Regions from separate parts of the Kribbella sp. DT2 genome, predicted to be linked through region 3. Evidence: riboswitches for the same ligand, from Rfam matches in the RefSeq annotation. Region 3 holds a riboswitch; each other region holds the start of a gene.
What was found. A riboswitch is a leader RNA that binds a small molecule or an ion and turns the genes downstream of it on or off. The one in region 3 is predicted to bind cobalamin.
Positions count from the first base shown of each region.

Region 1: linked by a shared signal. The riboswitch ahead of ACLQ2O_RS37655 (ABC transporter substrate-binding protein) and the one ahead of metE (5-methyltetrahydropteroyltriglutamate--homocysteine S-methyltransferase) in region 3 are both predicted to bind cobalamin.
Region 2: linked by a shared signal. The riboswitch ahead of ACLQ2O_RS03755 (CbtB domain-containing protein) and the one ahead of metE (5-methyltetrahydropteroyltriglutamate--homocysteine S-methyltransferase) in region 3 are both predicted to bind cobalamin.

Region 1 is NZ_JBNCLH010000012.1:98,068-105,202, forward strand. It holds gene ACLQ2O_RS37635 (MFS transporter) at 1-414, shown strand, start outside; gene ACLQ2O_RS37640 (hypothetical protein) at 449-1,429, shown strand; gene ACLQ2O_RS37645 (hypothetical protein) at 1,558-2,241, opposite strand; gene ACLQ2O_RS37650 (CGNR zinc finger domain-containing protein) at 2,305-2,790, shown strand; cobalamin riboswitch at 2,918-3,106, shown strand; gene ACLQ2O_RS37655 (ABC transporter substrate-binding protein) at 3,131-4,159, shown strand; gene ACLQ2O_RS37660 (FecCD family ABC transporter permease) at 4,312-5,280, shown strand; gene ACLQ2O_RS37665 (FecCD family ABC transporter permease) at 5,277-6,308, shown strand; gene ACLQ2O_RS37670 (ABC transporter ATP-binding protein) at 6,311-7,105, shown strand; gene ACLQ2O_RS37675 (TetR/AcrR family transcriptional regulator) at 7,107-7,135, opposite strand, start outside.
Region 2 is NZ_JBNCLH010000001.1:779,553-786,687, forward strand. It holds gene ACLQ2O_RS03740 (DUF1304 domain-containing protein) at 1-316, shown strand, start outside; gene ACLQ2O_RS03745 (MFS transporter) at 363-1,721, shown strand; gene ACLQ2O_RS03750 (LysE family translocator) at 1,718-2,356, opposite strand; cobalamin riboswitch at 2,438-2,573, shown strand; gene ACLQ2O_RS03755 (CbtB domain-containing protein) at 2,607-2,804, shown strand; gene ACLQ2O_RS03760 (CbtA family protein) at 2,870-3,637, shown strand; gene ACLQ2O_RS03765 (histidine phosphatase family protein) at 3,634-4,194, shown strand; gene ACLQ2O_RS03770 (hypothetical protein) at 4,348-4,728, shown strand; gene ACLQ2O_RS03775 (VOC family protein) at 4,758-5,135, opposite strand; gene ACLQ2O_RS03780 (fumarylacetoacetate hydrolase family protein) at 5,201-6,052, opposite strand; gene ACLQ2O_RS03785 (GntR family transcriptional regulator) at 6,073-6,768, opposite strand; gene ACLQ2O_RS03790 (sugar ABC transporter substrate-binding protein) at 6,890-7,135, shown strand, end outside.
Region 3 is NZ_JBNCLH010000002.1:787,198-794,332, reverse strand. It holds gene ACLQ2O_RS12475 (potassium transporter Kup) at 1-1,641, opposite strand, end outside; cobalamin riboswitch at 1,729-1,943, shown strand; gene metE (5-methyltetrahydropteroyltriglutamate--homocysteine S-methyltransferase) at 2,062-4,365, shown strand; gene rocD (ornithine--oxo-acid transaminase) at 4,433-5,635, shown strand; gene ACLQ2O_RS12460 (catalase) at 5,674-7,135, opposite strand, start outside.

The DNA of each region.
Region 1 (7,135 bases), on a different contig from region 3:
GTGACCCTCGCCACCATCGCCTGGGGTGCGTCGGTCGGCATCGCGGGCCTGGCGCCCAACATCTGGTTCGCCATCGCGTTCTTCGCCGTCGCCGGCGGCGCCGACATGATCTCCGGCCTGTTCCGCGCCGTGATCTGGAACCAGACCATCCCCGACGAGATGCGCGGCCGCCTGGCCGGCATCGAGATGCTGTCGTACTCCCTCGGACCGTTGGGCGGCCAGTCCCGCTCCGGCCTGGTCGCCGACCTCACCAGCGTCCGTACGTCGATCGTCAGCGGCGGCATCCTCTGCGTGGCCGGCGTCGTCGGCACCGCGGTCTGGCTGAAGGACTTCTGGCGCTACGACGCCCGCACCGACGAGCACGCGATCCGCGAACGGGAGTTGCGCGCGACCTCGGGCACGAGCTCCGCCTGACGATCCACCAGCCTCCGGCTAGAGTCGGGTCACCATGCGTACCCGTCCAGTGACTTCCCTCGTGGCTCTTGCCGGTCTGCTCGCACTGAGCGGATGCGGCGGTGGCGTTGGCGAGACCGCGCCGAATGTGCCGCCGTTGGTGTCGGTCAGTACGGCGCCGACCGAGTCGCCGAGCGTGTCGCCGTCGGGGACGCCGAGTGTGCCGCCGGAGTCGAAGGTCGCGGACACGTTGTGCGTGCGGATGAACCAGGCGCTGGTGCAGGCGACGCTCGCCGTACCGGTGGTGAGGATCCAGCCGAAGGCGGTGCCGGCGGAGATCGGGGTGCCGAGCTTCGACATCTGCCAGTTGGCGTTGAGCGCGAGTCCGAGTGGGCCGGTGCTTCGGCTCGGGGTGTCGGTGCTGCCGGCGACCAGGGAAGAGCTGACGGCGGCTCAGCAGGCGTACGCCGCGACGAAGGCCGAGCCGGCGCGTGCGATCGCGGTCGGGCAGGGCGGTTACGGGACGAGCAAGTTCGCGGTGTTCCTGCTGGGGACCCGTCTCTACAAGGTCGAGGGTCCGGTGGCGACGCAGACCAAGTACGTCGTACTGGCGCAGGAGGCGGCCAGGCAGGCGGCCGGGTTGCCGGAGGCGGCGCCGTTGATCACTCGTGAGGAGTGCGAGCGCGGGTCGAACGCGGCCGCGAAGGTCATGGGTACCACGGCGACGGCGCGGCGGGACAGCGAGACGGCGGCGGGCGATCTCGTCTGCGGCTGGATCACCTCGACCGCCGTGGTCTACTCGACGGCTCGCCGGATGGCCGACGCGGCGGCCGCGATGGCGTCGGTCCGCAAGGCGCCGACGTCGCAGTCCGTTCCGTTGGGTGACGAGGGGTACGTCGACACGGCCACCGGGCGCGGGACGATCCGCGTCGGGACGGACAAGATCGCCGACCTGGTCCCGCTGCCCGGCGCCAAGGTGAAGACCGACGACATGGTCGCCTTCGCCCTCGCCGTCTCCCCGCTCTACACGCGCTGACCGCGCCGCCGCTCACGCGCTGATGCGTCGCTGTGCTGATCGCGCCGCCGCGCGCCGCTCCACGCGCGTTGATGCGCCGCCGCGCTGACCGCGCCGCCGCCCGCCGCGTTGACCGAAGCGGCGCGCGCCTACTTCACCACGTCGGACAGCAGCCAGCCGATCCGCAGTTCCTCCGCGCCGGGACGGTAGGTCCGCAGCAGTTCCGCGCGCTCAGGATCGTCCTCGGGAAGGTCCTCGGCGAGCACGGCCTGCGCGGCGATGGTCTGCGGCCGGGCGCCGAGCGCGCCGCGCAGGTGGAGCGAGCGGCGCAGCATCGCGATCCGTTCGGCGGGCTCCTGCAGGTGTGCGAGGTGCCGAATGATGTACGACTCGAAGAGGCCGTCGCCGGTCCGCGTCGCGATCTCGAGCGCGGTCTCGTAGCGCGGGATCGCGGCGGCTCCGTCGTCGTCGATGTTGTCCAGCAGGACGCCCCAGTGGTACTCGGCCCACCCGCGCTGCAGCTCGGTCCCGGTCCGGGTCGCCGCACGGTAGTTGTCCTCAGCAACAGTCCGGTCGTCCGCGCGCGGGCGCTGGAACAGCAGCCGGCTGTACGCCAGTCGCGCCGTCAGCAGGTGCGCGGTCGACGAGGTCGGATCGAGCGCCGCGACCGCCTGCTCGGCCTCGTCGTGACCCTCGACCTGGAAGAACCAGCGGTCGACAGCGATCTCCGCGCGCAGCTCGGGATCGGCGTCCGGGCCCAGGACGGCGAGCGCGGCGTCCCACTCCCCGAGCAGTTGCAGGCGCCGAGCGATGTAGGTGGCATCAGTTAGCATGATACCTACGGTAAGCAGCGCGATGTAGGGGGTCAAGTGCAATACGGTGACTACATTGGGAACGTGACCCGGCTGGCGGTCGAGCTGGCCAACACCGGCACGCTCGACCCCGACGGCGAGCTCGTCGCCGCGTTCTTCGCGGAGCACGAGATCGCTCCACCGCCCGACGGCCGGTACGGCGACCTGCCGGACCTCGTCCGTACGGCGCTGGCCGAGTCGGTCGACGGCGCTGCCCCCGACGCCGTGCACCGCCTGCTGCGCGACTACCCGCCGGACATGCACCTGACCGACCACGACGGCGGCTGGCACGTCCACTTCAGCCGCAACGGCACCCCGGCCAAGCGCTGGGTCGGCCAGTTGGTCGCCGCCAAGCTCGCGCTGGTCGCGGCGGGCGACCCCTCGGTGACGCTGGGCCGGTGTGACGCGTCCAACTGCGGCAACTACTTCGTCGACCAGTCGCGGAACCGGACCCGCCGCTTCTGCTCCAACGCGTGCGCGAGCCGGACGACCGTCGCGGCGTACCGGGCCCGTACGGCGAAGAACGCCTAGCGGCCGTCGCTTCGCCGCGAAGAACTCCCGGCGGACCTCTGGGCTGTCCGGCCCGGCGCGCCGGCTCGGCGGAGCCGGGCGAGGTCGCGCGCCTGGACCGTGTGCTGCGACCGGGTCGCAGCGTGGGTTACCGTGTGCCCGTCGTGGTGTTCGGGAAGCCGGTGGAGTACCGGCGCGGCCCTCGCCACTGTGATCGGGATTGTCCGCTGAGCGTTCACCAGGTGTGAGACCACTGGCCCGGAGGGGCTGGGAAGGTCAGCTCGGCGGATGCGGTCGTCCCGTCAGCCAGGAGACCGGCCACGACGCGTCCCGTCCACGAGGTGTTGGAGGAACGGTCGCCATGGCCGTCGTACCCAAGGCAGTGCTTGCTGCCGTTTTCCTGTCCCTGGTCGCCGGCTGCGGAAGCGCCGGCGCCGACGAAGGTCCGAGCGCGAGCGCGACGACCGTGAAGAACTGCGGCCTCGACGTCGCTGTCGACGGCCCGCCGCGGCGGGTGTTCGCGGCGTACCAGCCGGCCATCGAGATGGCACACGCGCTGGGTATCTCCGACCGCCTGGTCGGGACCGCGTTCCTCGACTCCGAGCCGCTGCCCGAGTACGCCGGTGCGCAGCGGGACCGCAAGTACTACAAGAACATGCCGAGCCGCGAGGAACTGCTCAGCCTGAACCCGGACTTCGTGCTGTCCGGCTTCAACGACATCTTCAACGCGGCCGGCAGTGACGGCAGCTTCGGCAGCCGCAAGTCGCTGTCCGACCTCGGCGTGCAGACCTGGATCTTCAGCCCGCTCTGCCCGACCGCGGACGGCAAGGGCGACGAGGCGATCGACCCGTCGACGGTCTCGATGGACAACGTGTACGCCGACCTGCGCGACCTCGGCAAGCTGTTCGGCGCGAGCGACAAAGCCGAGCAGGTGATCGCGGACCAGAAGGCGCGGATCGCGGCGGTCGAGACCAAGGTGAAGGGCGCCGGCAAGCCGACGGTGGCGATCGTGCGGCCTGGGCTCGAGGGCGGCGGGATGACGGTGTCCGGTGGTCCGGACTTCGGCACGGTGCTGATCAGGCAGGCCGGTGGGGTGAACGCGTTCGCGGGGCTGACCTCGAAGCGGAACGTGAAGATCAGTGTCGAGGAGTTCATCAAAGCCGACCCGGACTACGTGCTGATCAGCGGTTGCTGCGACGCGACGCTGACCGAGGCGCAGGGGCAGCCGGACGTCGACAAGCTGCTGAAGAACCCGGCGTTCGCGAACCTCACGGCGGTGAAGAACAAGCACGTGGTGCCGTGGTTGTTCGCGCACCACTCGGCCGGCGTTCGCGGCGCGAACTCGACCGAGCTGATCGCGAAGATCATCCACCCCGACCTGGTCAAGTGACCGCCCAGGTCGCTGACGGTCGTCCGGGACCTCGTGGCCGGCGGGGAATCGATGGTCCGCCGCGCGCCGACGGTCGGCGGGGAGGCGACGGACGAGGCGCTCCCGGCCGGCCGGGGTTATTGCGGGGTGGGCTGACGAAGACCGGTGGTCTCGTGATCGCGTTCGCCGTACTGCTGGCGGCCGTGCTGCTCTCCTTGCTCGCCGGGACCGAGTGGTTCGCGCCGCGGGACGTGTACCTGGCAGCGGCCGACTTCACCGGCTCCGACACCGACCGCGTGATCCGGTACTTACGCCTGCCGCGGACCGCCACCGGCCTCATGGCCGGCGCGGCCCTCGGCTTGGCCGGCGCGCTGATGCAGGGCGTCACCCGCAACGCGTTGGCGGACCCCGGGATCCTCGGCGTCAACGCCGGAGCCGCGGTGGCCGTCGTCGCGGCGATCGGCGTCTTCGGCGTGACGAGCCTGGCCGGCTACGTGTGGTTCGCGATGGGCGGCGCGCTGGTGGCGACCGTCGTGGTCTACCTCGTCGGCGCCCTCGGGCGCGGCGGCGCGACGCCGGTCAAACTCGCGCTGGCCGGTGCGGCGTTGTCGGCCATGCTCGGGTCGGTCACGTCCGCGGCGACGCTGCTCGATCTGTCGACGCTGAACGAGTTCCGCTTCTGGGTGGTCGGATCGCTCACGATGGCGACCGGCCCGATCGTCGGCCAGGCATTGTCCTTCATTGCCCTAGGCATCGTTCTGTCGTTGGTGCTCGGGCGCTCGCTCAACCAGCTCGCATTGGGTGAGGAGCTCGCGACAACCCTCGGCACCCGGGTCGGCCTGGTCCGGGTCCTCGCAGGCCTCGCGATCATGCTCCTGGCCGGTACGGCGACCGCGATGGCCGGCCCGATCGGCTTCGTCGGCCTCGCCGTACCGCATGTCGCACGGGCGATCGTCGGCGCCGACTACCGCTGGATCCTGCCGTACTCACTCGTCCTCGCGCCGACGTTGCTGCTGCTCGCGGACGTGGTCGGCCGCCTGGTGGTCAGACCGGACGAGCTCCAGGTCGGCATCATCACCGCGCTGGTGGGAGCGCCGCTGTTCATCGCGCTGGTACGCCGCCAAAGGCTGGCCGAACTATGAGCACCCCCGTACGCATCGGCCCCTTCTCCGGCCGGATCGATCCCAGCGGAGTCGTCGTCACGGTCGCCGGTCTGGTGATAGCCGTTGCTGTAGGCGCCTATTCCCTGACGATCGGCGACTACGAGATCCCTCTCGCCCAGGTCCTGAACACCCTGGCAGGCAACGGCTCGCTGATCATGACCGACGTCGTGGTCAACAACCGGCTGCCACGCGTCCTCGTCGGCCTGGGCGTCGGTGCGGCCTTCGCCGTCTCCGGCGCGATCTTCCAGCGGCTCGCGCGCAACCCGCTGGTCAGCCCGGACCTGATCGGCATCAACGCCGGCGCCGCCCTGGCGGCCGTCATCGTGATCACCGTCCTCGGCGCGAGCCCCTTCTGGCTCCCGGTCGGCGCCCTCGGCGGATCGTTGCTGACGGCAATCACCATCTACTTGTTCGCCTTCAAGCGCGGTGTCGCCGGGTACCGGTTGGTGCTCGTCGGGATCGGTGTCACCGCGATCATCGGCTCGCTCACGGCGTACCTGCTGACCCTGGCCGACATCTACACGGCCAAGAGCGCGCTGATGTGGTTGTCCGGCAGTCTCGCCGGGCGGTCGTGGGCAGAGGTGTGGATGATCGGCCTCACGCTGCTGGTCCTCCTTCCGGCCGCCGTCGTGGCCTCGCGGCAGCTTCGCCTGCTCGAGCTCGGCGACGACCTCGCCCGGACCCTGGCCGGACGCGTCGAGCTGTCCCGCGGCCTGCTGATCGCGATCGGCGTCGGCCTCGCCGCCCTGGCGACCGCCGCTGCTGGACCGATCGGCTTCGTGGCCCTGGTCGCGCCGCAGATCGCCCGCCGGCTGCTGGCCGAACGTGCCGCCGGCCTGCTCGCGTCCGGTGCGATCGGCGCTCTCCTGGTCGTCGCCGCCGACCTCGTCGCGCGCCAGCTGTTCGCGCCGATCCCTTTGCCCGTTGGCGTTGTCACGGCGTTCCTGGGCGCGCCCTACCTACTGCTGCTGATGGCCCGAGCCAACCGCGTCGGCCGAGGAGGATGACCATGCTGCGCTCCGAGAACCTCAGTCTCGCGTACGACGGAACGCCGGTCGTGCACGACCTCTCGGTCGACATCCCGCAGGGCAGGATCACCGTCGTCGTCGGCGCCAACGCCTGCGGCAAGTCCACGCTGCTGCGCGGTCTCGCCCGCCTGCTGGTCCCGCGCGGTGGCACCGTCTACCTCGACGACGTCGACGTACGCCGAATCCCTGGCGGGCAACTGGCCACGAAGCTCGGGCTCCTCCCGCAGCAACCGGTCGCCCCCGAAGGCATCACCGTCGCCGACCTCGTCGGCCGCGGCCGCCATCCGCACCAGCGCTGGTTCCGCCAGTGGACGCCGGAGGACGAGAAGGTCGTCACCGAGGCCCTCGCCGCCACCGGCACCGCCGACCTGGCCGACCGTTCCCTCGACCAGCTCTCCGGCGGTCAGCGCCAACGCGTCTGGATCGCCCTGGCGCTGGCCCAGGACGCCGACACGATGCTGCTCGACGAGCCCACCACGTTCCTCGACCTGGCCCACCAGTTGGAGATCCTCGACCTCGTCCAGGACCTCAACCACCAGCACCACAAGACGATCGTCCTGGTCCTCCACGACCTCAACCTCGCCAGCCGGTACGCCGACCACCTGATCGCCCTCAAGTCCGGCAAGGTCGTCGTCACCGGCAGCCCGGCCGACGTCATCACTCCCGAGATCGTCGAGCAGGTCTTCGGCTTGTCCTGCGAGGTCATCCCGGATCCCTTGACCGGTACGCCGCTGGTCCTGCCGAGGCCGCGGCAGGCCGTCGTACAGGACAGGTGAATCAGGTCAGCACAGGCGTGAGGTAGCCGA
Region 2 (7,135 bases), on a different contig from region 3:
CTTCTTCGCCCTGGAGAGCGTGCTCTTCCGCAAGCCGAGCGTGCAGCAGCGTTTCCTGGTCAGGACCGAGGCGGAGGCCGAGGCGGCGCGGCCGTGGGCGTTCAACCAGGGGTTCTACAACCTGTTCCTGGCGGCCGGTGCGATCGGTGGTCTGATCGCCGGCGGCGACCGCGGGCACGCGATCGCGCTGTTCTCGTGCGCGTGCATGCTCGGCGCCGGGCTCGTCCTGATCGGCTCGGACCGCCGGATGGCCAAGTCCGCCGCGATCCAGGCGGTGCCGCCGATCCTCGCGCTGGTGCTGGCCGCTGTTCTGTAGCCGAGCAGTTGACTTCAAGTGTGCTTGAAGTCAGAGAGTTCTCGGCATGACCACGTCGATCGCGGCGCCTCGCCCGCCCGGAGTTCTCGCCCCGCAGTACCGTGCGCTGACCGTCGGGATGGTCGCGCTGATCACGCTCGTCGCGTTCGAGTCCCTCGCCGTGACGACCGCGATGCCGACCGTCGCGCAGGCCCTCGACGGCCTGTCGCTGTACGCGCTGGCTTTCGGCGGACCGCTCGCCTCGGGCGTCGTCGCGATGGTTGTCTCCGGCACCTGGTCGGACCTCAAGGGCCCGACTCGCCCGCTCTGGCACGGCACCGGCTGGTTCCTGGCCGGCCTGGTGATCGCCGGTCTCGCGCCGACGATGGAGGTCCTGGTCGTCGGGCGGGTGATCCAGGGGTTCGGCGCCGGTCTGCTCACGGTCGCCCTGTACGTCGTCGTCGGGCACCTCTACCCGGCCGAGCTCAGGCCGCGGATCTTCGCCGCGTTCGCGACCGGGTGGGTCGTCCCGTCGCTGGTCGGCCCCGCGATCGCCGGGCTGATCGTCGAGCACGCCAACTGGCGGATCGTCTTCCTCGCCGTACCGGTCCTGGCTGTTCCGGCGGCGCTGATCATGCGGCCGGGGCTCTCCAAGGGTGAGCACGTGACGCGCTCAGGGAAGCTCTGGAGCCAGCGGGCCTGGTACGCCGTTGGCGCCGCGCTCGGCGTCGGACTGCTGCACTACGGCGGTCAGCAGCACGGGGCCGTCCAGCTGATCCTGATCGCGGTCGGTCTGGCCGCGGTGGTCGTGTTCGCGCCGAAACTGCTGCCGAAGGGGACGTTCACGATCCGCGCCGGGCTGCCGTCGGTGATCGCGCTGCGCGGGCTGGTCGCGGCGGCCGGCTTCGGCGCTGAGGTGTTCCTGCCGCTGATGCTGACTCGGGAGCGCGGGCTGTCGCCGGCGTTCGCCGGCCTGGTGCTGACCGTCAGCGCGCTGAGCTGGACCGCGGCGTCGTGGTACCGGGGTCGGCCGAACCAGCCGTTCGAGCACCACGTGTTCCTGCAGGCGGGCATGGTCTCGTTGCTGCTCGGCATCGCGATCGCGGCCGCGACGCTCGACGACCGGGTACCGGTGGTCGTCGGCATCCTCGGCTGGGCGCTCGCCGGACTGGGCATGGGAACGGTGTTCCCGACCGTGTCGGTGCTGGTCCTCGAGTACTCCACGCTCGAGCAGCAAGGCGCGAACAGCTCGGCCCTGCAGCTCAGCGACTCGTTGCTGACAGCAACGGTCCTGGCGATCGGCGGCTCACTCTTCGCGGCCATCGAGCCGCACTCGCCGACGACGGCCTTCCTGACCGCCTTCGGGCTGCCCGCCGCGCTGGCCCTGCTCGGCGTCCTGGCCGCCCGCCGTACAAGGGTGTACTAGTCCTTCGAGCCGCTGACCGCGATGCTCGCGCCGAGGCCGACGATCATCAGGCCGCCGGCGCCGCCGACCAACTCCAGGCGGCGGGGCGATCGGGCGAACCAGTCCCGGGCCGAGCCGGCGGCCACCGCCCAGACCGTGTCCGAGAGCAGGGCGATCGCGATGAAGACCAGGCCCAGCAGCAGGATCTGCAGCGTGGCCGCGCCGGCCGCGGGGTCGACGAACTGCGGGAGGACGGCGGCGAAGAAGACCGCCGTCTTCGCGTTGGTCACGCCGACCAGGAAGCCCTGGCGGAGGACGCGGCGGGTGTTCGCCGGTCGCGCCTCGGCGCCCAGGGCCGACGCCAAGGACTTGCGGGTGCGGAAGGCGTGGATGCCGAGGTAGATCAGGTACGCCGCTCCGGCCAGCTTCACCGCGGTCAGCGCGATCGCGCTCGCCGCGATCAGCGTCCCGAGCCCGAGCGAGACGGCGACCAGCAGGAACGCGGCGCCGAGGGTGTTGCCGAGCATCGTCAGCATCGCTTCACGGCGGCCGACGGCCAGCGCGCGGCCGACGATGAACAGCACGCTCGGACCCGGTACGACGATGACGATCAGCGCGGTGACGGCGAAGGCCACCAGATGATGAGTGGACGGCATGCAGTCAGGCTAGGTGTCAGGCGGGAGCCGGGCGCGACAGGTGGGGAAGATCACCCGCCGCGCCGCCGTCCGTTGACCCGTCACGAACCCTGCCGCTACCGTTCAAAGGTCAACCTGCGGTGCCATGAGGGAAACCGGTGAGAGACCGGTACGGCCGCGCCACTGTGAGCGAGCAGCTGCTCGTGAGTCAGGACGCTCGGGCACCAGCAGCCTTTCCAATGGGGACGCGCAATTCCCCAGGAGGTCTCAGATGCCTGCTCCTGCCCGCTCGGTCGCCGTACCGGCTGTTTCCCCGCGTCTGCTCGCGGTCGCCCTGCTCACCATCGGCGTGCTGCTGATGCTGGCCTACCTGGTCGCCTTCGACCAGGGCGCGATCTCGCAGTCCGGCATGTACCTGCACGAGTTGATGCACGACGGCCGGCACCTGCTCGGCGTGCCCTGCCACTGACGTCCTGCGGTTTCTCCGCTCCCCGTTCCCGACCCGCTCGGGCTTGAACAACTGACAGGACCGTCATGCGTACTTTCGGAAATCTCCTGGTGCGCGGGCTGATCGTCGGCCTCTTCGCCGGCCTGCTGGCCGGAACCTTCGCGTACGTGATGGGCGAACCGCACATCGACGCCGCGATCGCGATCGAGGAGGCCGGCGGCGCCGCGCACACCCACGGCGAGGAACCCGCCGCTGAAGCCCCCGCCGCCGAAGAGGAGGCGCCGCTGGTCAGCCGCGACGGCCAGCGCTTCGGGCTCTTCCTCGCCACCAGCCTGTACGGCGTAGCGCTCGGTGGCATCTTCGCCGTCGGTTTCGCGCTGCTCCGCCGCCGGCTCCGCACCGACGGCGACTCCTACGCCTCCCTCGGCCTGGCCGCGGCGGGCTTCGTCGGGATCGTGCTGGTGCCGTTCCTCAAGTACCCACCGAACCCGCCGGCCGTCGGGGACCCGGAAACGATCACCAAGCGCACCGTGACCTACCTGCTGACGCTCGTGATCGGCCTGCTCGCGGTCTGGGCCGGGGTCGCGGCGTCCCGCTGGGCGCAGCGCTTCGGCGACGCGCCCTGGATCCGGCTCGCAGCCGGCGGCGGTGCCTTCGGGGTGACCATCGTCGCGGCGTACCTCATCCTGCCGTCGATCAACGAGGTGCCCGGGTCGTTCCCGGCGACGCTGCTGTGGCAGTTCCGGTTCGCCTCGCTCGGCACGCAGGCGGTGCTGTGGACCGTGCTGGGATTCGGTTACGCTGCGTTGGTGGATTGTAACTCCAAGGTCACCAAGGAGACCGTCGCCGCGTGACGACAACCCTGACGCTCGTCGCGCACGCGCTGACGCCTGGTCTGCGCGGGCTCGTACTCGGTGGAGAGCCCGCGCCGGACCAGGCCAGCCTGGAGGCGGCCCGCGACCTGCGGGTCGACGCCGGTACGACGTACTGCGGCCCGGAGCCGGCGGCGATCCTGACTGCTGAGGCGATCGGCCTGCAGCCGGTGGTGGTCGGCGCACTGCGCGACCGCGAGTACGGCGACTGGACCGGGCGTGACCTGGAGGAGCTGCTGGCCACGGAGACCGCGGCGGTCTCGGCGTGGCTGGAGCGTCCCCACACGGCTCCGCCGGGCGGGGAGTCGGCCAACGACCTGATCGCCCGGGTTGCGGACTGGCTGGGCGACCTGACCGAGGACCCGGGCCATGCGGACCGGCGTACGGTCGTTGCTGTGGTTCACCCGGCGGTGGTCCGCGCGGCTGTGCTCTACGCGCTGGAGGCCCCGGCCGAGTCGCTCCGGCACGTCGACGTCCGCCCGCTGGCGACCGTGGGTCTTTCCGCACACGCCACGTCCTGGTCACTCAACTTGCACTGACAAACCGGTTCGACGCGGTTCGTCGTTCGCCACAGCATCCCAACGCCCAGACGATGAGCTTCGACGAGCTGCCCGGGGCCGAGTGAACGACGGAGCCCGGGTACGGCGTGCGCCGCGCCCGGGCGTCACCAGACAACCGGAAGGACCTACCCGATGACGCTGACCGAGGCCCGTGATCTCCTGCGCGAGGAGCTGCTCGCAGTGGCGGCGGCCGCCGTACCGGGACAGCAGGGCGTCGTCACGCACGACGTGGGCCCGGTGAACCCTCACGTGCTGGAGGACGGCGACGGGCCGCAGTCGGTCTGCCTGATCACCGTGGAGAACGGCGACCCGGCCGTGGTCGACCCAGTGGGCCAGGTGGAGGCGGCTGTGGCGACGCTGACCGAGCGCGGCTGGCAGGCGGAGGTCCAGCCGGTCGAGAGCGGGCACCACCGGGCCTCGGCGAGCCGCGACGGCTACGGCATCGTCGTGCACGGCTGGGACGGCGATTGGCGCGTCACCCTCTCCGGCCAGACTCCGGAGATCGTCAGCTAGTCAGAGCCGGCCGCCGAGCCAGCCGGCGACTAGCTAGTCGCCGCGCGCTCGGCAGCCGAGCGGAGCACGCAGAACTCGTTGCCGGCGGGGTCGAGCATCACCACGAAGCCCAGGCCGTTCGGCTCGCGGTGGTCGTGCTCGACCGTCGCGCCCAGTGCGACCAGCCGCTCGACCTCCTGGTCGCGCGGGATGTCGGGCTCCAGGTCGAGGTGCACCCGGTTCTTGGCCCGCTTCGGGTCGTTGTTGCGCTCGAACAGCAGCTTGACGGTCTCGGTGTTCACCGCGGCGTACGGGTCGTCGGGGTGGTCGTCGTCCGGCCGCTCCACGTCGAACACCTGCAACCAGAAGCCGGCCAGCCCCCAGGGGTCGGCCGCGTCGAACGTCACCGTTCTCACCATCGAAGTCATGGCCAGACCATGCCGTACCGGTGGGCCACCCCGCCACCGCAATACGGCGGCGGGGCGGACAAAGGTCAGGCCTGGCGAAGCTCCTGGCGCTGCCGGCCGAGGCCTTGGATCTCGCACTCGACGACGTCGCCGGGCGCCAGGTACGGGAAGCGGCCGGACAGCGCGACGCCTTCCGGCGTACCGGTGTTGACGATGTCGCCCGGGTCGAGCGTCATGTACTGCGACAGGTCGCGGATCAGCGCGGCGACCGAGAAGATCATGTCGCGGGTGTTGGAGGCCTGCCGCGGCTCGCCGTTGACGAACGACTTCAGGTCCAGCGCCTGCGGGTCGCCGACCTCGTCGGCCGGCACCAGCACCGGGCCGAGCGGGTTGAAGGTCTCGCAGCACTTGCCCTTCGACCACTGGCCGCCGGACACCTCCAGCTGGAAGGCGCGCTCGGAGACGTCGTTGGAGACCGTGTAGCCGGCGATGCAGGCCAGTGCCTCCGCGTCGGACGTCAGGTACCGGGCGGTCTTGCCGATCACGACCGCGAGCTCGACCTCCCAGTCGGTCTTGCGGCTGTCGCGCGGGACCAGGACGTCGTCGTACGGGCCGACGACGGTGTTCGGGTGCTTGAAGAAGACGATCGGCTCCTTCGGCGGCTCGGCCCCGGACTCGGCCGCGTGGGCGGCGTAGTTCTGGCCGATGCAGACCACCGCGGCCGGCTTGGCGATCGGGGCGCCGGTCCGCAGGCCCTCGACGTCTGCGGCCGGCAGCGAACCGGCCTCCAGCGCGGCGCGGGCCCGGGCGATGCCGTCGGCGGCCAGGAAGGCGCCGTCGATGTCGGCGGTGACGGAGCTCAGGTCGTAGGTGGTGCCGTCGGTGGCGCGCGCGTACGGGCGCTCCTCACCGACCGCGCCGAGGCGCAGCAGTTCCACGAAATCTCCTTAGAGCGGATTCATTCTTGGTCGAACACGGGCCGCAGGCGGGCCCGTGAGGCTTCGATGTGCGCGCGCATCGCCGCGGCGGCCTGCTCGGGGTCGCCCTTGCGGACCGCGGTGACGACGGTCTTGTGCTCGCGCAGCGCCTGGGTGGCGATGCCGCCGCCGTAGTACAGGCGGAACAGGTGCAGGTGGCAGTGCGTCCGGGCGAAGGACTGCCGGGCCGTCTCGTTGCCGGACAGCTCCAGCACCAGGTCGTGGAAGCGCTGGTCGTGCCCGGCCATCGCCTTGTACGAGTCGTAGTCCGGCCGCTCCGGGACCTCGGTGTAGCTGAGCATCTCGTCCTTGAGCCGGACCAGGTCCTCGGCCGACGTCCGCTCCGCGGCCCGGCCGGCGGCCCACGGCTCGATGTGCAGCCGGTACTCGAAGAGGTCCTCGAACTCGGCCCGGGTCAGCGTGGAGGAGACCCGGTACCCACGCAGGGGTTCCTTGATCACCAGGCCGTCGGACTCCAGCCGGGCCAGCGACTCGCGGATCGGGGTCTGGGAGATGCCCAGCTCCCGGGTCAGCGCGTCGATGTTCAGCCGGGTGCCCGGCGCGACCACGCTGTCCATGATCAGGCCCTTGACCGTCTCGTAGACGTCGTCGCTCAGTACCTGTCGTTGTGGCAGGCGCGTGAGCTGCCCCGCCAGACCCACATGCGCATCCGTCACTGTTCCTCCCGAGCCCATTCTGCCTGACGCGTTTCGTTACCGCCGGAAGTCTTGACGCCTTCAGTGTGAAGCGGCAGCATCAGCTACGCAATATCCTATAGGATCTTTGAGGGAGCGCCCAATGCCCACGTACCTGCCCAGGCCCGCGTCGTGGAAGACCGCCGTTGCCGGCCTGGCCGTCGTCGCCCTGGCAGCCACCGGCTGCAGCACCAAGAACACCAGCGACACCGGCAGCGGTACGGCGGGCGACGACGCGTCGGCCGGCTCCACCGGCGGTCCGGTCACGCTCAAGGACGCCTCCAGCGTGAAGCTGGCGCTCATCCCGGGAGGCGCGCACCCCTACTTCCAGCCGTGGAAGGCCACCGCG
Region 3 (7,135 bases):
GATCCGGTCGTCGTCGAACCCGAGGTCGTCGATCGTGATCCGCTCGGTGTCCGGGACCGACGGCACCGGCTCGGTCTCGATCGACAGGATCACGACGTTCTCGTGCAGGATGTGGTTGTGCTCGACGTTCGCGCGCATCGCCAGCGGCACGGTGTCCTTGCCCCGGTTCAGGAAGACCGCCGTCCCGGGCACCCGGCGCAGCGGCGGCCGCGCGTCGTGCAGCTCGTTGACGAACGTCGTCAGTGAGCCTTCCTGACGCTCGCGCCGCGCGGTGACCAGAGCGCGCCCGCGCTGCCAGGTGGTGAGCACGGTGAAGACCGTGATCCCGATCAGCAGCGGCAGCCAGGCGCCGTGCACGAGCTTGGTCAGGTTCGCCGCGAGGAACAGCAGCTCGATCGACAGGAACACCGCTCCTCCGCCGATCACCACCCACATCGGCTTGCCCCACTGCTTGCGGACGATGTAGAAGAACAGCACGGTGTTGATCGTGACCGTGGCGGTGACCGCCATCCCGAAGGCGAAGGCGAGCGCGGCCGAGGTCTGGAACGCGAAGACCAGCGTGAGCACCGAGATCATCAGCGCCCAGTTGATCCACGGCACGTAGATCTGGCCGATCGTCTCGTCCGACGTGTGCAGGATCCGCAGCCGCGGCAGGTACCCGAGCTGCACCGCCTGGCGGGCGACCGAGAACGCGCCGGTGATGACGGCCTGGGACGCGATCACCGTCGCGGCGGTGGCGAGCAGGACCAGCGGGATCCTCCCCCACTCGGGCACGAGCAGGAAGAACGGGCTGCTGATCGACGACTGGTCCTTGAGCACCAGCGCGCCCTGCCCGAGGTAGCTCAGGACGCACGCCGGGAACACGAGGATCAGCCAGGCCCGGGTGATCGGCGCGCGGCCGAAGTGCCCGAGGTCGGCGTACAGGGCCTCGGCGCCGGTGATCGCGAGCACGACCGCGGCCAGCGCGAAGAAGGCGTGCCCGAAGTCGTTGGTCAGGAAGCCCAGCGCGTACGTCGGCGACAGGGCCTTCAGGATCTCCGGGTGGCGGGTGATGCCACCGATCCCGGCCGCGCCGATGGTGACGAACCAGATCACCATCACGACGCCGAACGACCGCCCGATCCGGCCGGTGCCGAGCCGCTGCAGCGTGAACAGGACGACGATGATCGTCGCGGTGATCGGTACGACGTACGAGTCCAGCCCGGGCTCGACGACCTTGAGACCCTCGACCGCGGACAACACCGAGATGGCCGGCGTGATCATCGAGTCGCCGAAGAACAGCGACGCGCCGAAGATGCCGAGCCCGGCCAGGATCACCTTGGTCCGGCGGCTGCCGTTGGTGCCGTGGCTACGGATCAGTGTGATCAGCGCGAGGATGCCGCCCTCGCCGTGGTTGTCCGCGCGCAGCACCAGCAGCACGTACTTGATCGTCACGATGATCGTGACCGCCCAGAAGATGAGCGACACGATCCCGAACACGCTGTCGGCCGAGACCGGCACCGGGTGCGGGTCGCCGGGGTTGAACACGGTCTGGATCGTGTAGATCGGGCTCGTGCCGATGTCCCCGAAGACCACGCCGAGGGCACCGATCGTCAGCAGCGTCCGGGACTGCACGCGGCCGTCCACGTGGTCGGTGCTCATCGCGTCAGCCTGTTCACGCGCGCATTGAACCAAATCAGCCTGGCTGGCAGACCGATCACACTCGCGTCGTGCTGTGAGAGTTCTGTGAGAAAGTGGAGACGCAGTGGTTCGGCCCGGTCGCCAGTCGGGTCGTCGTAAGAGGGAACCCGGTGGAAATCCGGGACTGCCCCGCAGCGGTGAGTGGGAACGACCGCCGTCATCAGCACTGGACCGGAGGACCGGTCTGGGAAGCGACGGCCAGTAGGTGTCTGGAGCCAGACGCGCCCGCGAGTCCGAAGACCTGCCTCTGCCCGCCGTGCGTCGTCGTACGGCGGTGACCGCGTGACCTCGTGGGAAGGTCGGCCGTGCGCGACCCGTCGCGCCTGCCGTCGTTCTCCTGAGGTCCGGGGTCTTCGAGACTGCCTCGCCAAGGAGAGACACTTGAACACCCAGTCAGCAGCACGGTCCACCGTGTACGGCTACCCGCGTCAGGGCCAGAGCCGTGAACTGAAGAAGGCCGTCGAGGGCTACTGGAAGGGCACCGTCAGCGCGGACGCCCTCCGGCAGACCGCGGCCGGCCTGCGCAAGGCCAACTGGCAGCAGCTCGCTGCCGACGGCATCGACGAGGTCCCGACCGGCGACTTCTCGTACTACGACCACGTGCTCGACACGTCGGTCCTGCTCGGCGCGATCCCCGAGCGGCACCGGGCCGCTGTGGCCGCGGACCCGCTGGACGGGTACTTCGCGATGGCCCGCGGCACCCAGGAGGTCGCGCCGCTGGAGATGACCAAGTGGTTCGACACCAACTACCACTACCTGGTCCCCGAGCTCGGCCCCGACAGCACCTTCACCGCCGACACCAGCAAGCAGGTCGCCGAGCTTCGCGAAGCGCTCGACCTCGGGCTGACCGCGCGCCCGGTCGTCGTCGGCCCGATCGCCTACCTACTGCTGGCCAAGCCGGCGCCGGGCGTCGACGAGCACTTCGAGCCGCTGTCGCTGCTCGACAAGATCCTCCCCGTGTACGCCGAAGTGCTCGCGGACCTGCGCGCCGCCGGCGCCGGCTGGGTGCAGCTGGACGAGCCGGCGCTGGTCCAGGACCGCTCGGCCGATGAGCTCGACCTGACGGCCCGCGCGTACGCCGTACTGGGTGGTCTGACCGATCGCCCGCGGCTGCTCGTCGCGTCGTACTTCGACCGGCTCGGCAAGGCGCTGCCGGTGCTGGCCAAGTCGCCGGTCGAGGGTCTGGCGATCGACTTCACCGGTCCCGCGGAGGGCAACCTCGACGACCTGGTCGCGGCCTCCGAGGTGCGCTCGAAACGGCTCGTCGCGGGCGTGGTCAACGGCCGCAACATCTGGATCAACGATCTCACCAAGTCGCTCGCCACGCTGACCCGGCTGCGCTCGCTGGCCGGTCAGGTCGACGTCAGTGCGTCGTGCTCCCTGCTGCACGTCCCGTACGACGTCACGGCCGAGGACGGCGTCGACCCGGAGGTCGCGCGCTGGCTGGCGTTCGCCCGGCAGAAGTCCGCCGAGATCGCGACGCTGACGCTCGGCTTCACCGAAGGCGCCGAGGCGATCGCCGACCAGCTGAACGCGAACCGGGCCGCGCTGGACTCCCGGAGCGCTTCGGCACTGACGAACAACCCCGACGTCCGGGCGCGGGTCGCAGCGGTCACCGACGCGGACAGTCGCCGCTCCACGCCGTACGCCGAACGCAGCGCCGCCCAGCAGGCACGGCTCGGCCTGCCGTTGCTCCCGACAACGACTGTCGGGTCGTTCCCGCAGACCACCGAGCTGCGGACGGCGCGCGCCGACCTGCGCGCCGGACGGATCGACGCGACGCAGTACGACCAGCGGATCGAGGCCGAGATCCAGGAGGTGCTCGCGTTCCAGGAGAAGGCCGGGCTGGACGTGCTCGTGCACGGTGAGCCCGAGCGCAACGACATGGTCCAGTACTTCGCCGAGCAGCTCGACGGGTACTTGGCGACGCAGCACGGCTGGGTCCAGTCGTACGGCACCCGGTACGTCCGGCCGCCGGTCCTGGTCGGCGACATCTCGCGGCCGGAGCCGATGACGGTCCGCTGGTGGGCGTACGCACAGCTGCAGACCGAGCGTCCGGTCAAGGGCATGCTGACCGGTCCGGTCACGATGCTCGCGTGGTCGTTCGTCCGCGACGACCAGCCGCGCAGCGACACCGCACGCCAGGTCGCGCTGGCGTTGCGGGACGAGGTCAACGATCTCGAGGCGGCCGGTGCCGCGGTGATCCAGGTCGACGAGCCGGCGCTGCGCGAGACCCTGCCGCTGCGGCAGGCCGACCGTGCGGCGTACCTGAGTTGGGGCACCGAGGTGTTCCGGCTGACGACCAGCGGCGTCCGGGCGGACACGCAGATCCACACGCACATGTGTTACGTGGAGTTCGGCGACATCCTGAACGCGCTGGACGAGATGGAGGCCGACGTCGCGAGCCTCGAAGCGGCCCGCTCGCACATGCAGGTCGCCCACGAGCTCGGCAACGCCGGCTACCCGCGCGGCGTCGGTCCCGGCGTCTACGACATCCACTCCCCGCGCGTCCCCGGCACGCCCGAGGTCGTCTCACTGCTGCAGAAGGGTCTGGCCGCGATCCCGGCCGAGCGCCTGTGGGTCAATCCCGACTGCGGCCTGAAGACCCGCGGCTGGCCCGAGGTCCGCGACTCCCTCGACCACCTGGTCGGCGCGGCCCGCGCCGTCCGCGAACAGCTCGGCTGACCTCAGTAGCAGGTAGTACAGGATATGCTCTCCTGTACTACCTGTTACCGACGAAGGGAAGCGATCCGTGACCGACCCGGTGAGGCTGGAAGAGCAGTACGGCGCACACAACTACCACCCACTGCCGGTCACCATCGCTCACGCCGAGGGGGCCTGGGTCACCGACACCGGCGGCCGGCGCTATCTCGACTGCCTCGCCGGGTACTCCGCGCTCAACTTCGGGCACCGGCACCCGGCGCTGATCGCGGCCGCGACCGAGCAGCTCGGCCGGGTGACGCTGACCAGCCGGGCCTTCCACCACGACCAGCTCGGCCCGTTCTGCGCGGAACTGGCCGGGCTGGCCGGCAAGGACGCCGTCCTGCCGATGAACTCCGGCGCCGAGGCCGTCGAGACCGCGCTGAAGCTGGCCCGCCGCTGGGGCTACCTGGTCAAGGGCGTGCCGGACGGCGAGGCCACGATCACCGTTGCTGACGGCAACTTCCATGGCCGGACCATCAGCATCATCAGCTTCTCCGGCGACGCCGACGCGCACGACAACTACGGCCCCTACACGCCGGGCTTCCGGTCCGTCCCGTACGGCGACGCGGCCGCGCTGGAGGCCGCGATCGACGACACCACGGTCGCCGTCCTGCTCGAACCCGTCCAGGGTGAAGCCGGCGTCATCGTCCCGCCGGACGGTTACCTGGCCGCCGTCCGCGCGGCCTGTACGGCGAACAACGTGCTGATGGTCGCCGACGAGATCCAGTCGGGCCTCGGCCGGGCCGGGGCGACCTTCGCCTCCGAGCGGGCGGGCGTCGTACCGGACGTGTACATCCTCGGCAAGGCGCTCGGCGGCGGCATCGTCGCGCTGTCGGCCGTCGTCACCGACCGGGCGATCATGGACGTCATCACGCCCGGCACCCACGGCAGCACCTTCGGCGGCAACCCGCTCGCCGCCGCCGTCGGGCGCGCGGTGGTCAAGCTGCTCGAACCGGGCGATCTCCAGCAGCACGTGCTCGACCTCGAGCCGGCCCTCCGCGAACGGTTGGAGCCTTTGCGCGCGCAGGGCCTGGTCGGCCTCCGCGTCCACGGACTGTGGGCCGGCCTCGACCTCGATCCGGCGCTCGGGACCGGCCGCGCGCTGTGCGAGAGGCTCGCCGAGCGGGGCGTACTGGCAAAGGACACCCACGGCTCGACGATCCGCCTGTCGCCGCCGCTGACCATCACCACCACGACCCTCGACTGGCTGACCGAGCGCCTGACGCTCGCCCTGAAGTCACTGGCCACCTGAGCGGAGCCGCCGCCGGCGGCTCCGCTGCCAGACACGCCCTAACTCGCCATGATCTGCGCTGCCCGCTCCCAGACTCGGTGGAGGCCGACCGTGTCGAGGAGCTCGCTGGTGAAGGGCTTGGCGACGCTCTCCCCCAGTACGACGCCAGGTGCGGTGGTGTCGATCCCGGCGGCGGCGAGGACCTGGTCGCCGTCGCCCCAGGCGGCGATCACCTTGCAGTGGCGGAAGAGCTCGCCCAGCAGGATCGACAGCTTGATGTCGGTGAAGTCGGGGATGCCTCCGGCGACCACCACCGCGTCGTACTCGATCGATCGGGTGGTGAGCAGGGTCCGCTCGACGATCTGCTCCGAGCGCGCCCGCTTCACGACCCCGCCCAGCGGCGCGATCAGCCGCAGTACGGCGCCGCGAGCCTCCACGGCGCGCCGCAGCTTCGTGATCCCGGCCAGGTCAGCACCCGGAGCCGCAAAGACCCCGATGACCCGCCCGGTGATCGGCCCCGGACCCGGCGGGATCTGCGACAGCGCCGGCGACGGGACGACCTCGGCCGGCGCTCCAGCAGGCGCGGGAAGCCCGAGCCCTTCGGCCACCGCCGCGCACAGGTCCGCGTCGACGTTCGCCAGCACGCCGAGCATCCGCTCGCGAATCGGTTGCTCGTAGCACTTGCCGAGCTCGAACGTGAACGCCTCGACGATGTGGACCTTCTCCACCTCGCTCATGCTCGCCCAGAACAGCGTCGCCTGCGAGAAGTGGTCCGCGAACGACACCGGGTTCTCCCGGACCGCCCGTCCCTCGATCTCGCGCGGCACCTGCACGTACCCGCCCTCGTCCTCCCGCGCGGGCTGCGGCGCGGCGTCGATGCTGTTCGGCAGGTACGGCGAAACACCTTGGTGCACGGCGGTCTGGTGCATGCCGTCGCGCAGGTTGTCGTTGACCGCGGCGTGCGGGCAGTTGATCGGCAGCTGGGTGAAGTTGGGTCCGCCGAGCCGCGTCAGCTGGGTGTCCAGGTACGAGAACAAGCGGGCCTGCATCAACGGATCGTTGGTCACCTCGATCCCCGGCACCAGGTTTCCGGTGTGGAACGCGACCTGCTCGGTCTCGGCGAAGTAGTTGGTCGGGTTGCGGTCCAGCGTCAGCTTGCCGACCAGTTGCACCTCGGCCAGCTCCTCCGGCACGAGCTTCGTCGGGTCGAGCAGGTCGATCCCCTCGAAGGTCTCGTCCGCGGAGTCCGGGAACAGCTGCAGCCCCAGCTCGAACTCGAGCGGCGCGCCGTTCTCGATCCCGTCGGCCATGTCCCGGCGGTGGAAGTCCGGATCGGTCCCGGCCGCGAGCTGCGCCTCCTCCCAGACCAGTGAGTGCACGCCGGCCACCGGCTTCCAGTGGAACTTGGCCAGCGCCGTCGCGCCGTCGCCGTTCACCAGCCGGAAGGTGTGGACGCCGAAGCCCTCCATCGTCCGGTACGAGCGCGGGATGCCGCGGTCCGACATCGCCCACATCACATGG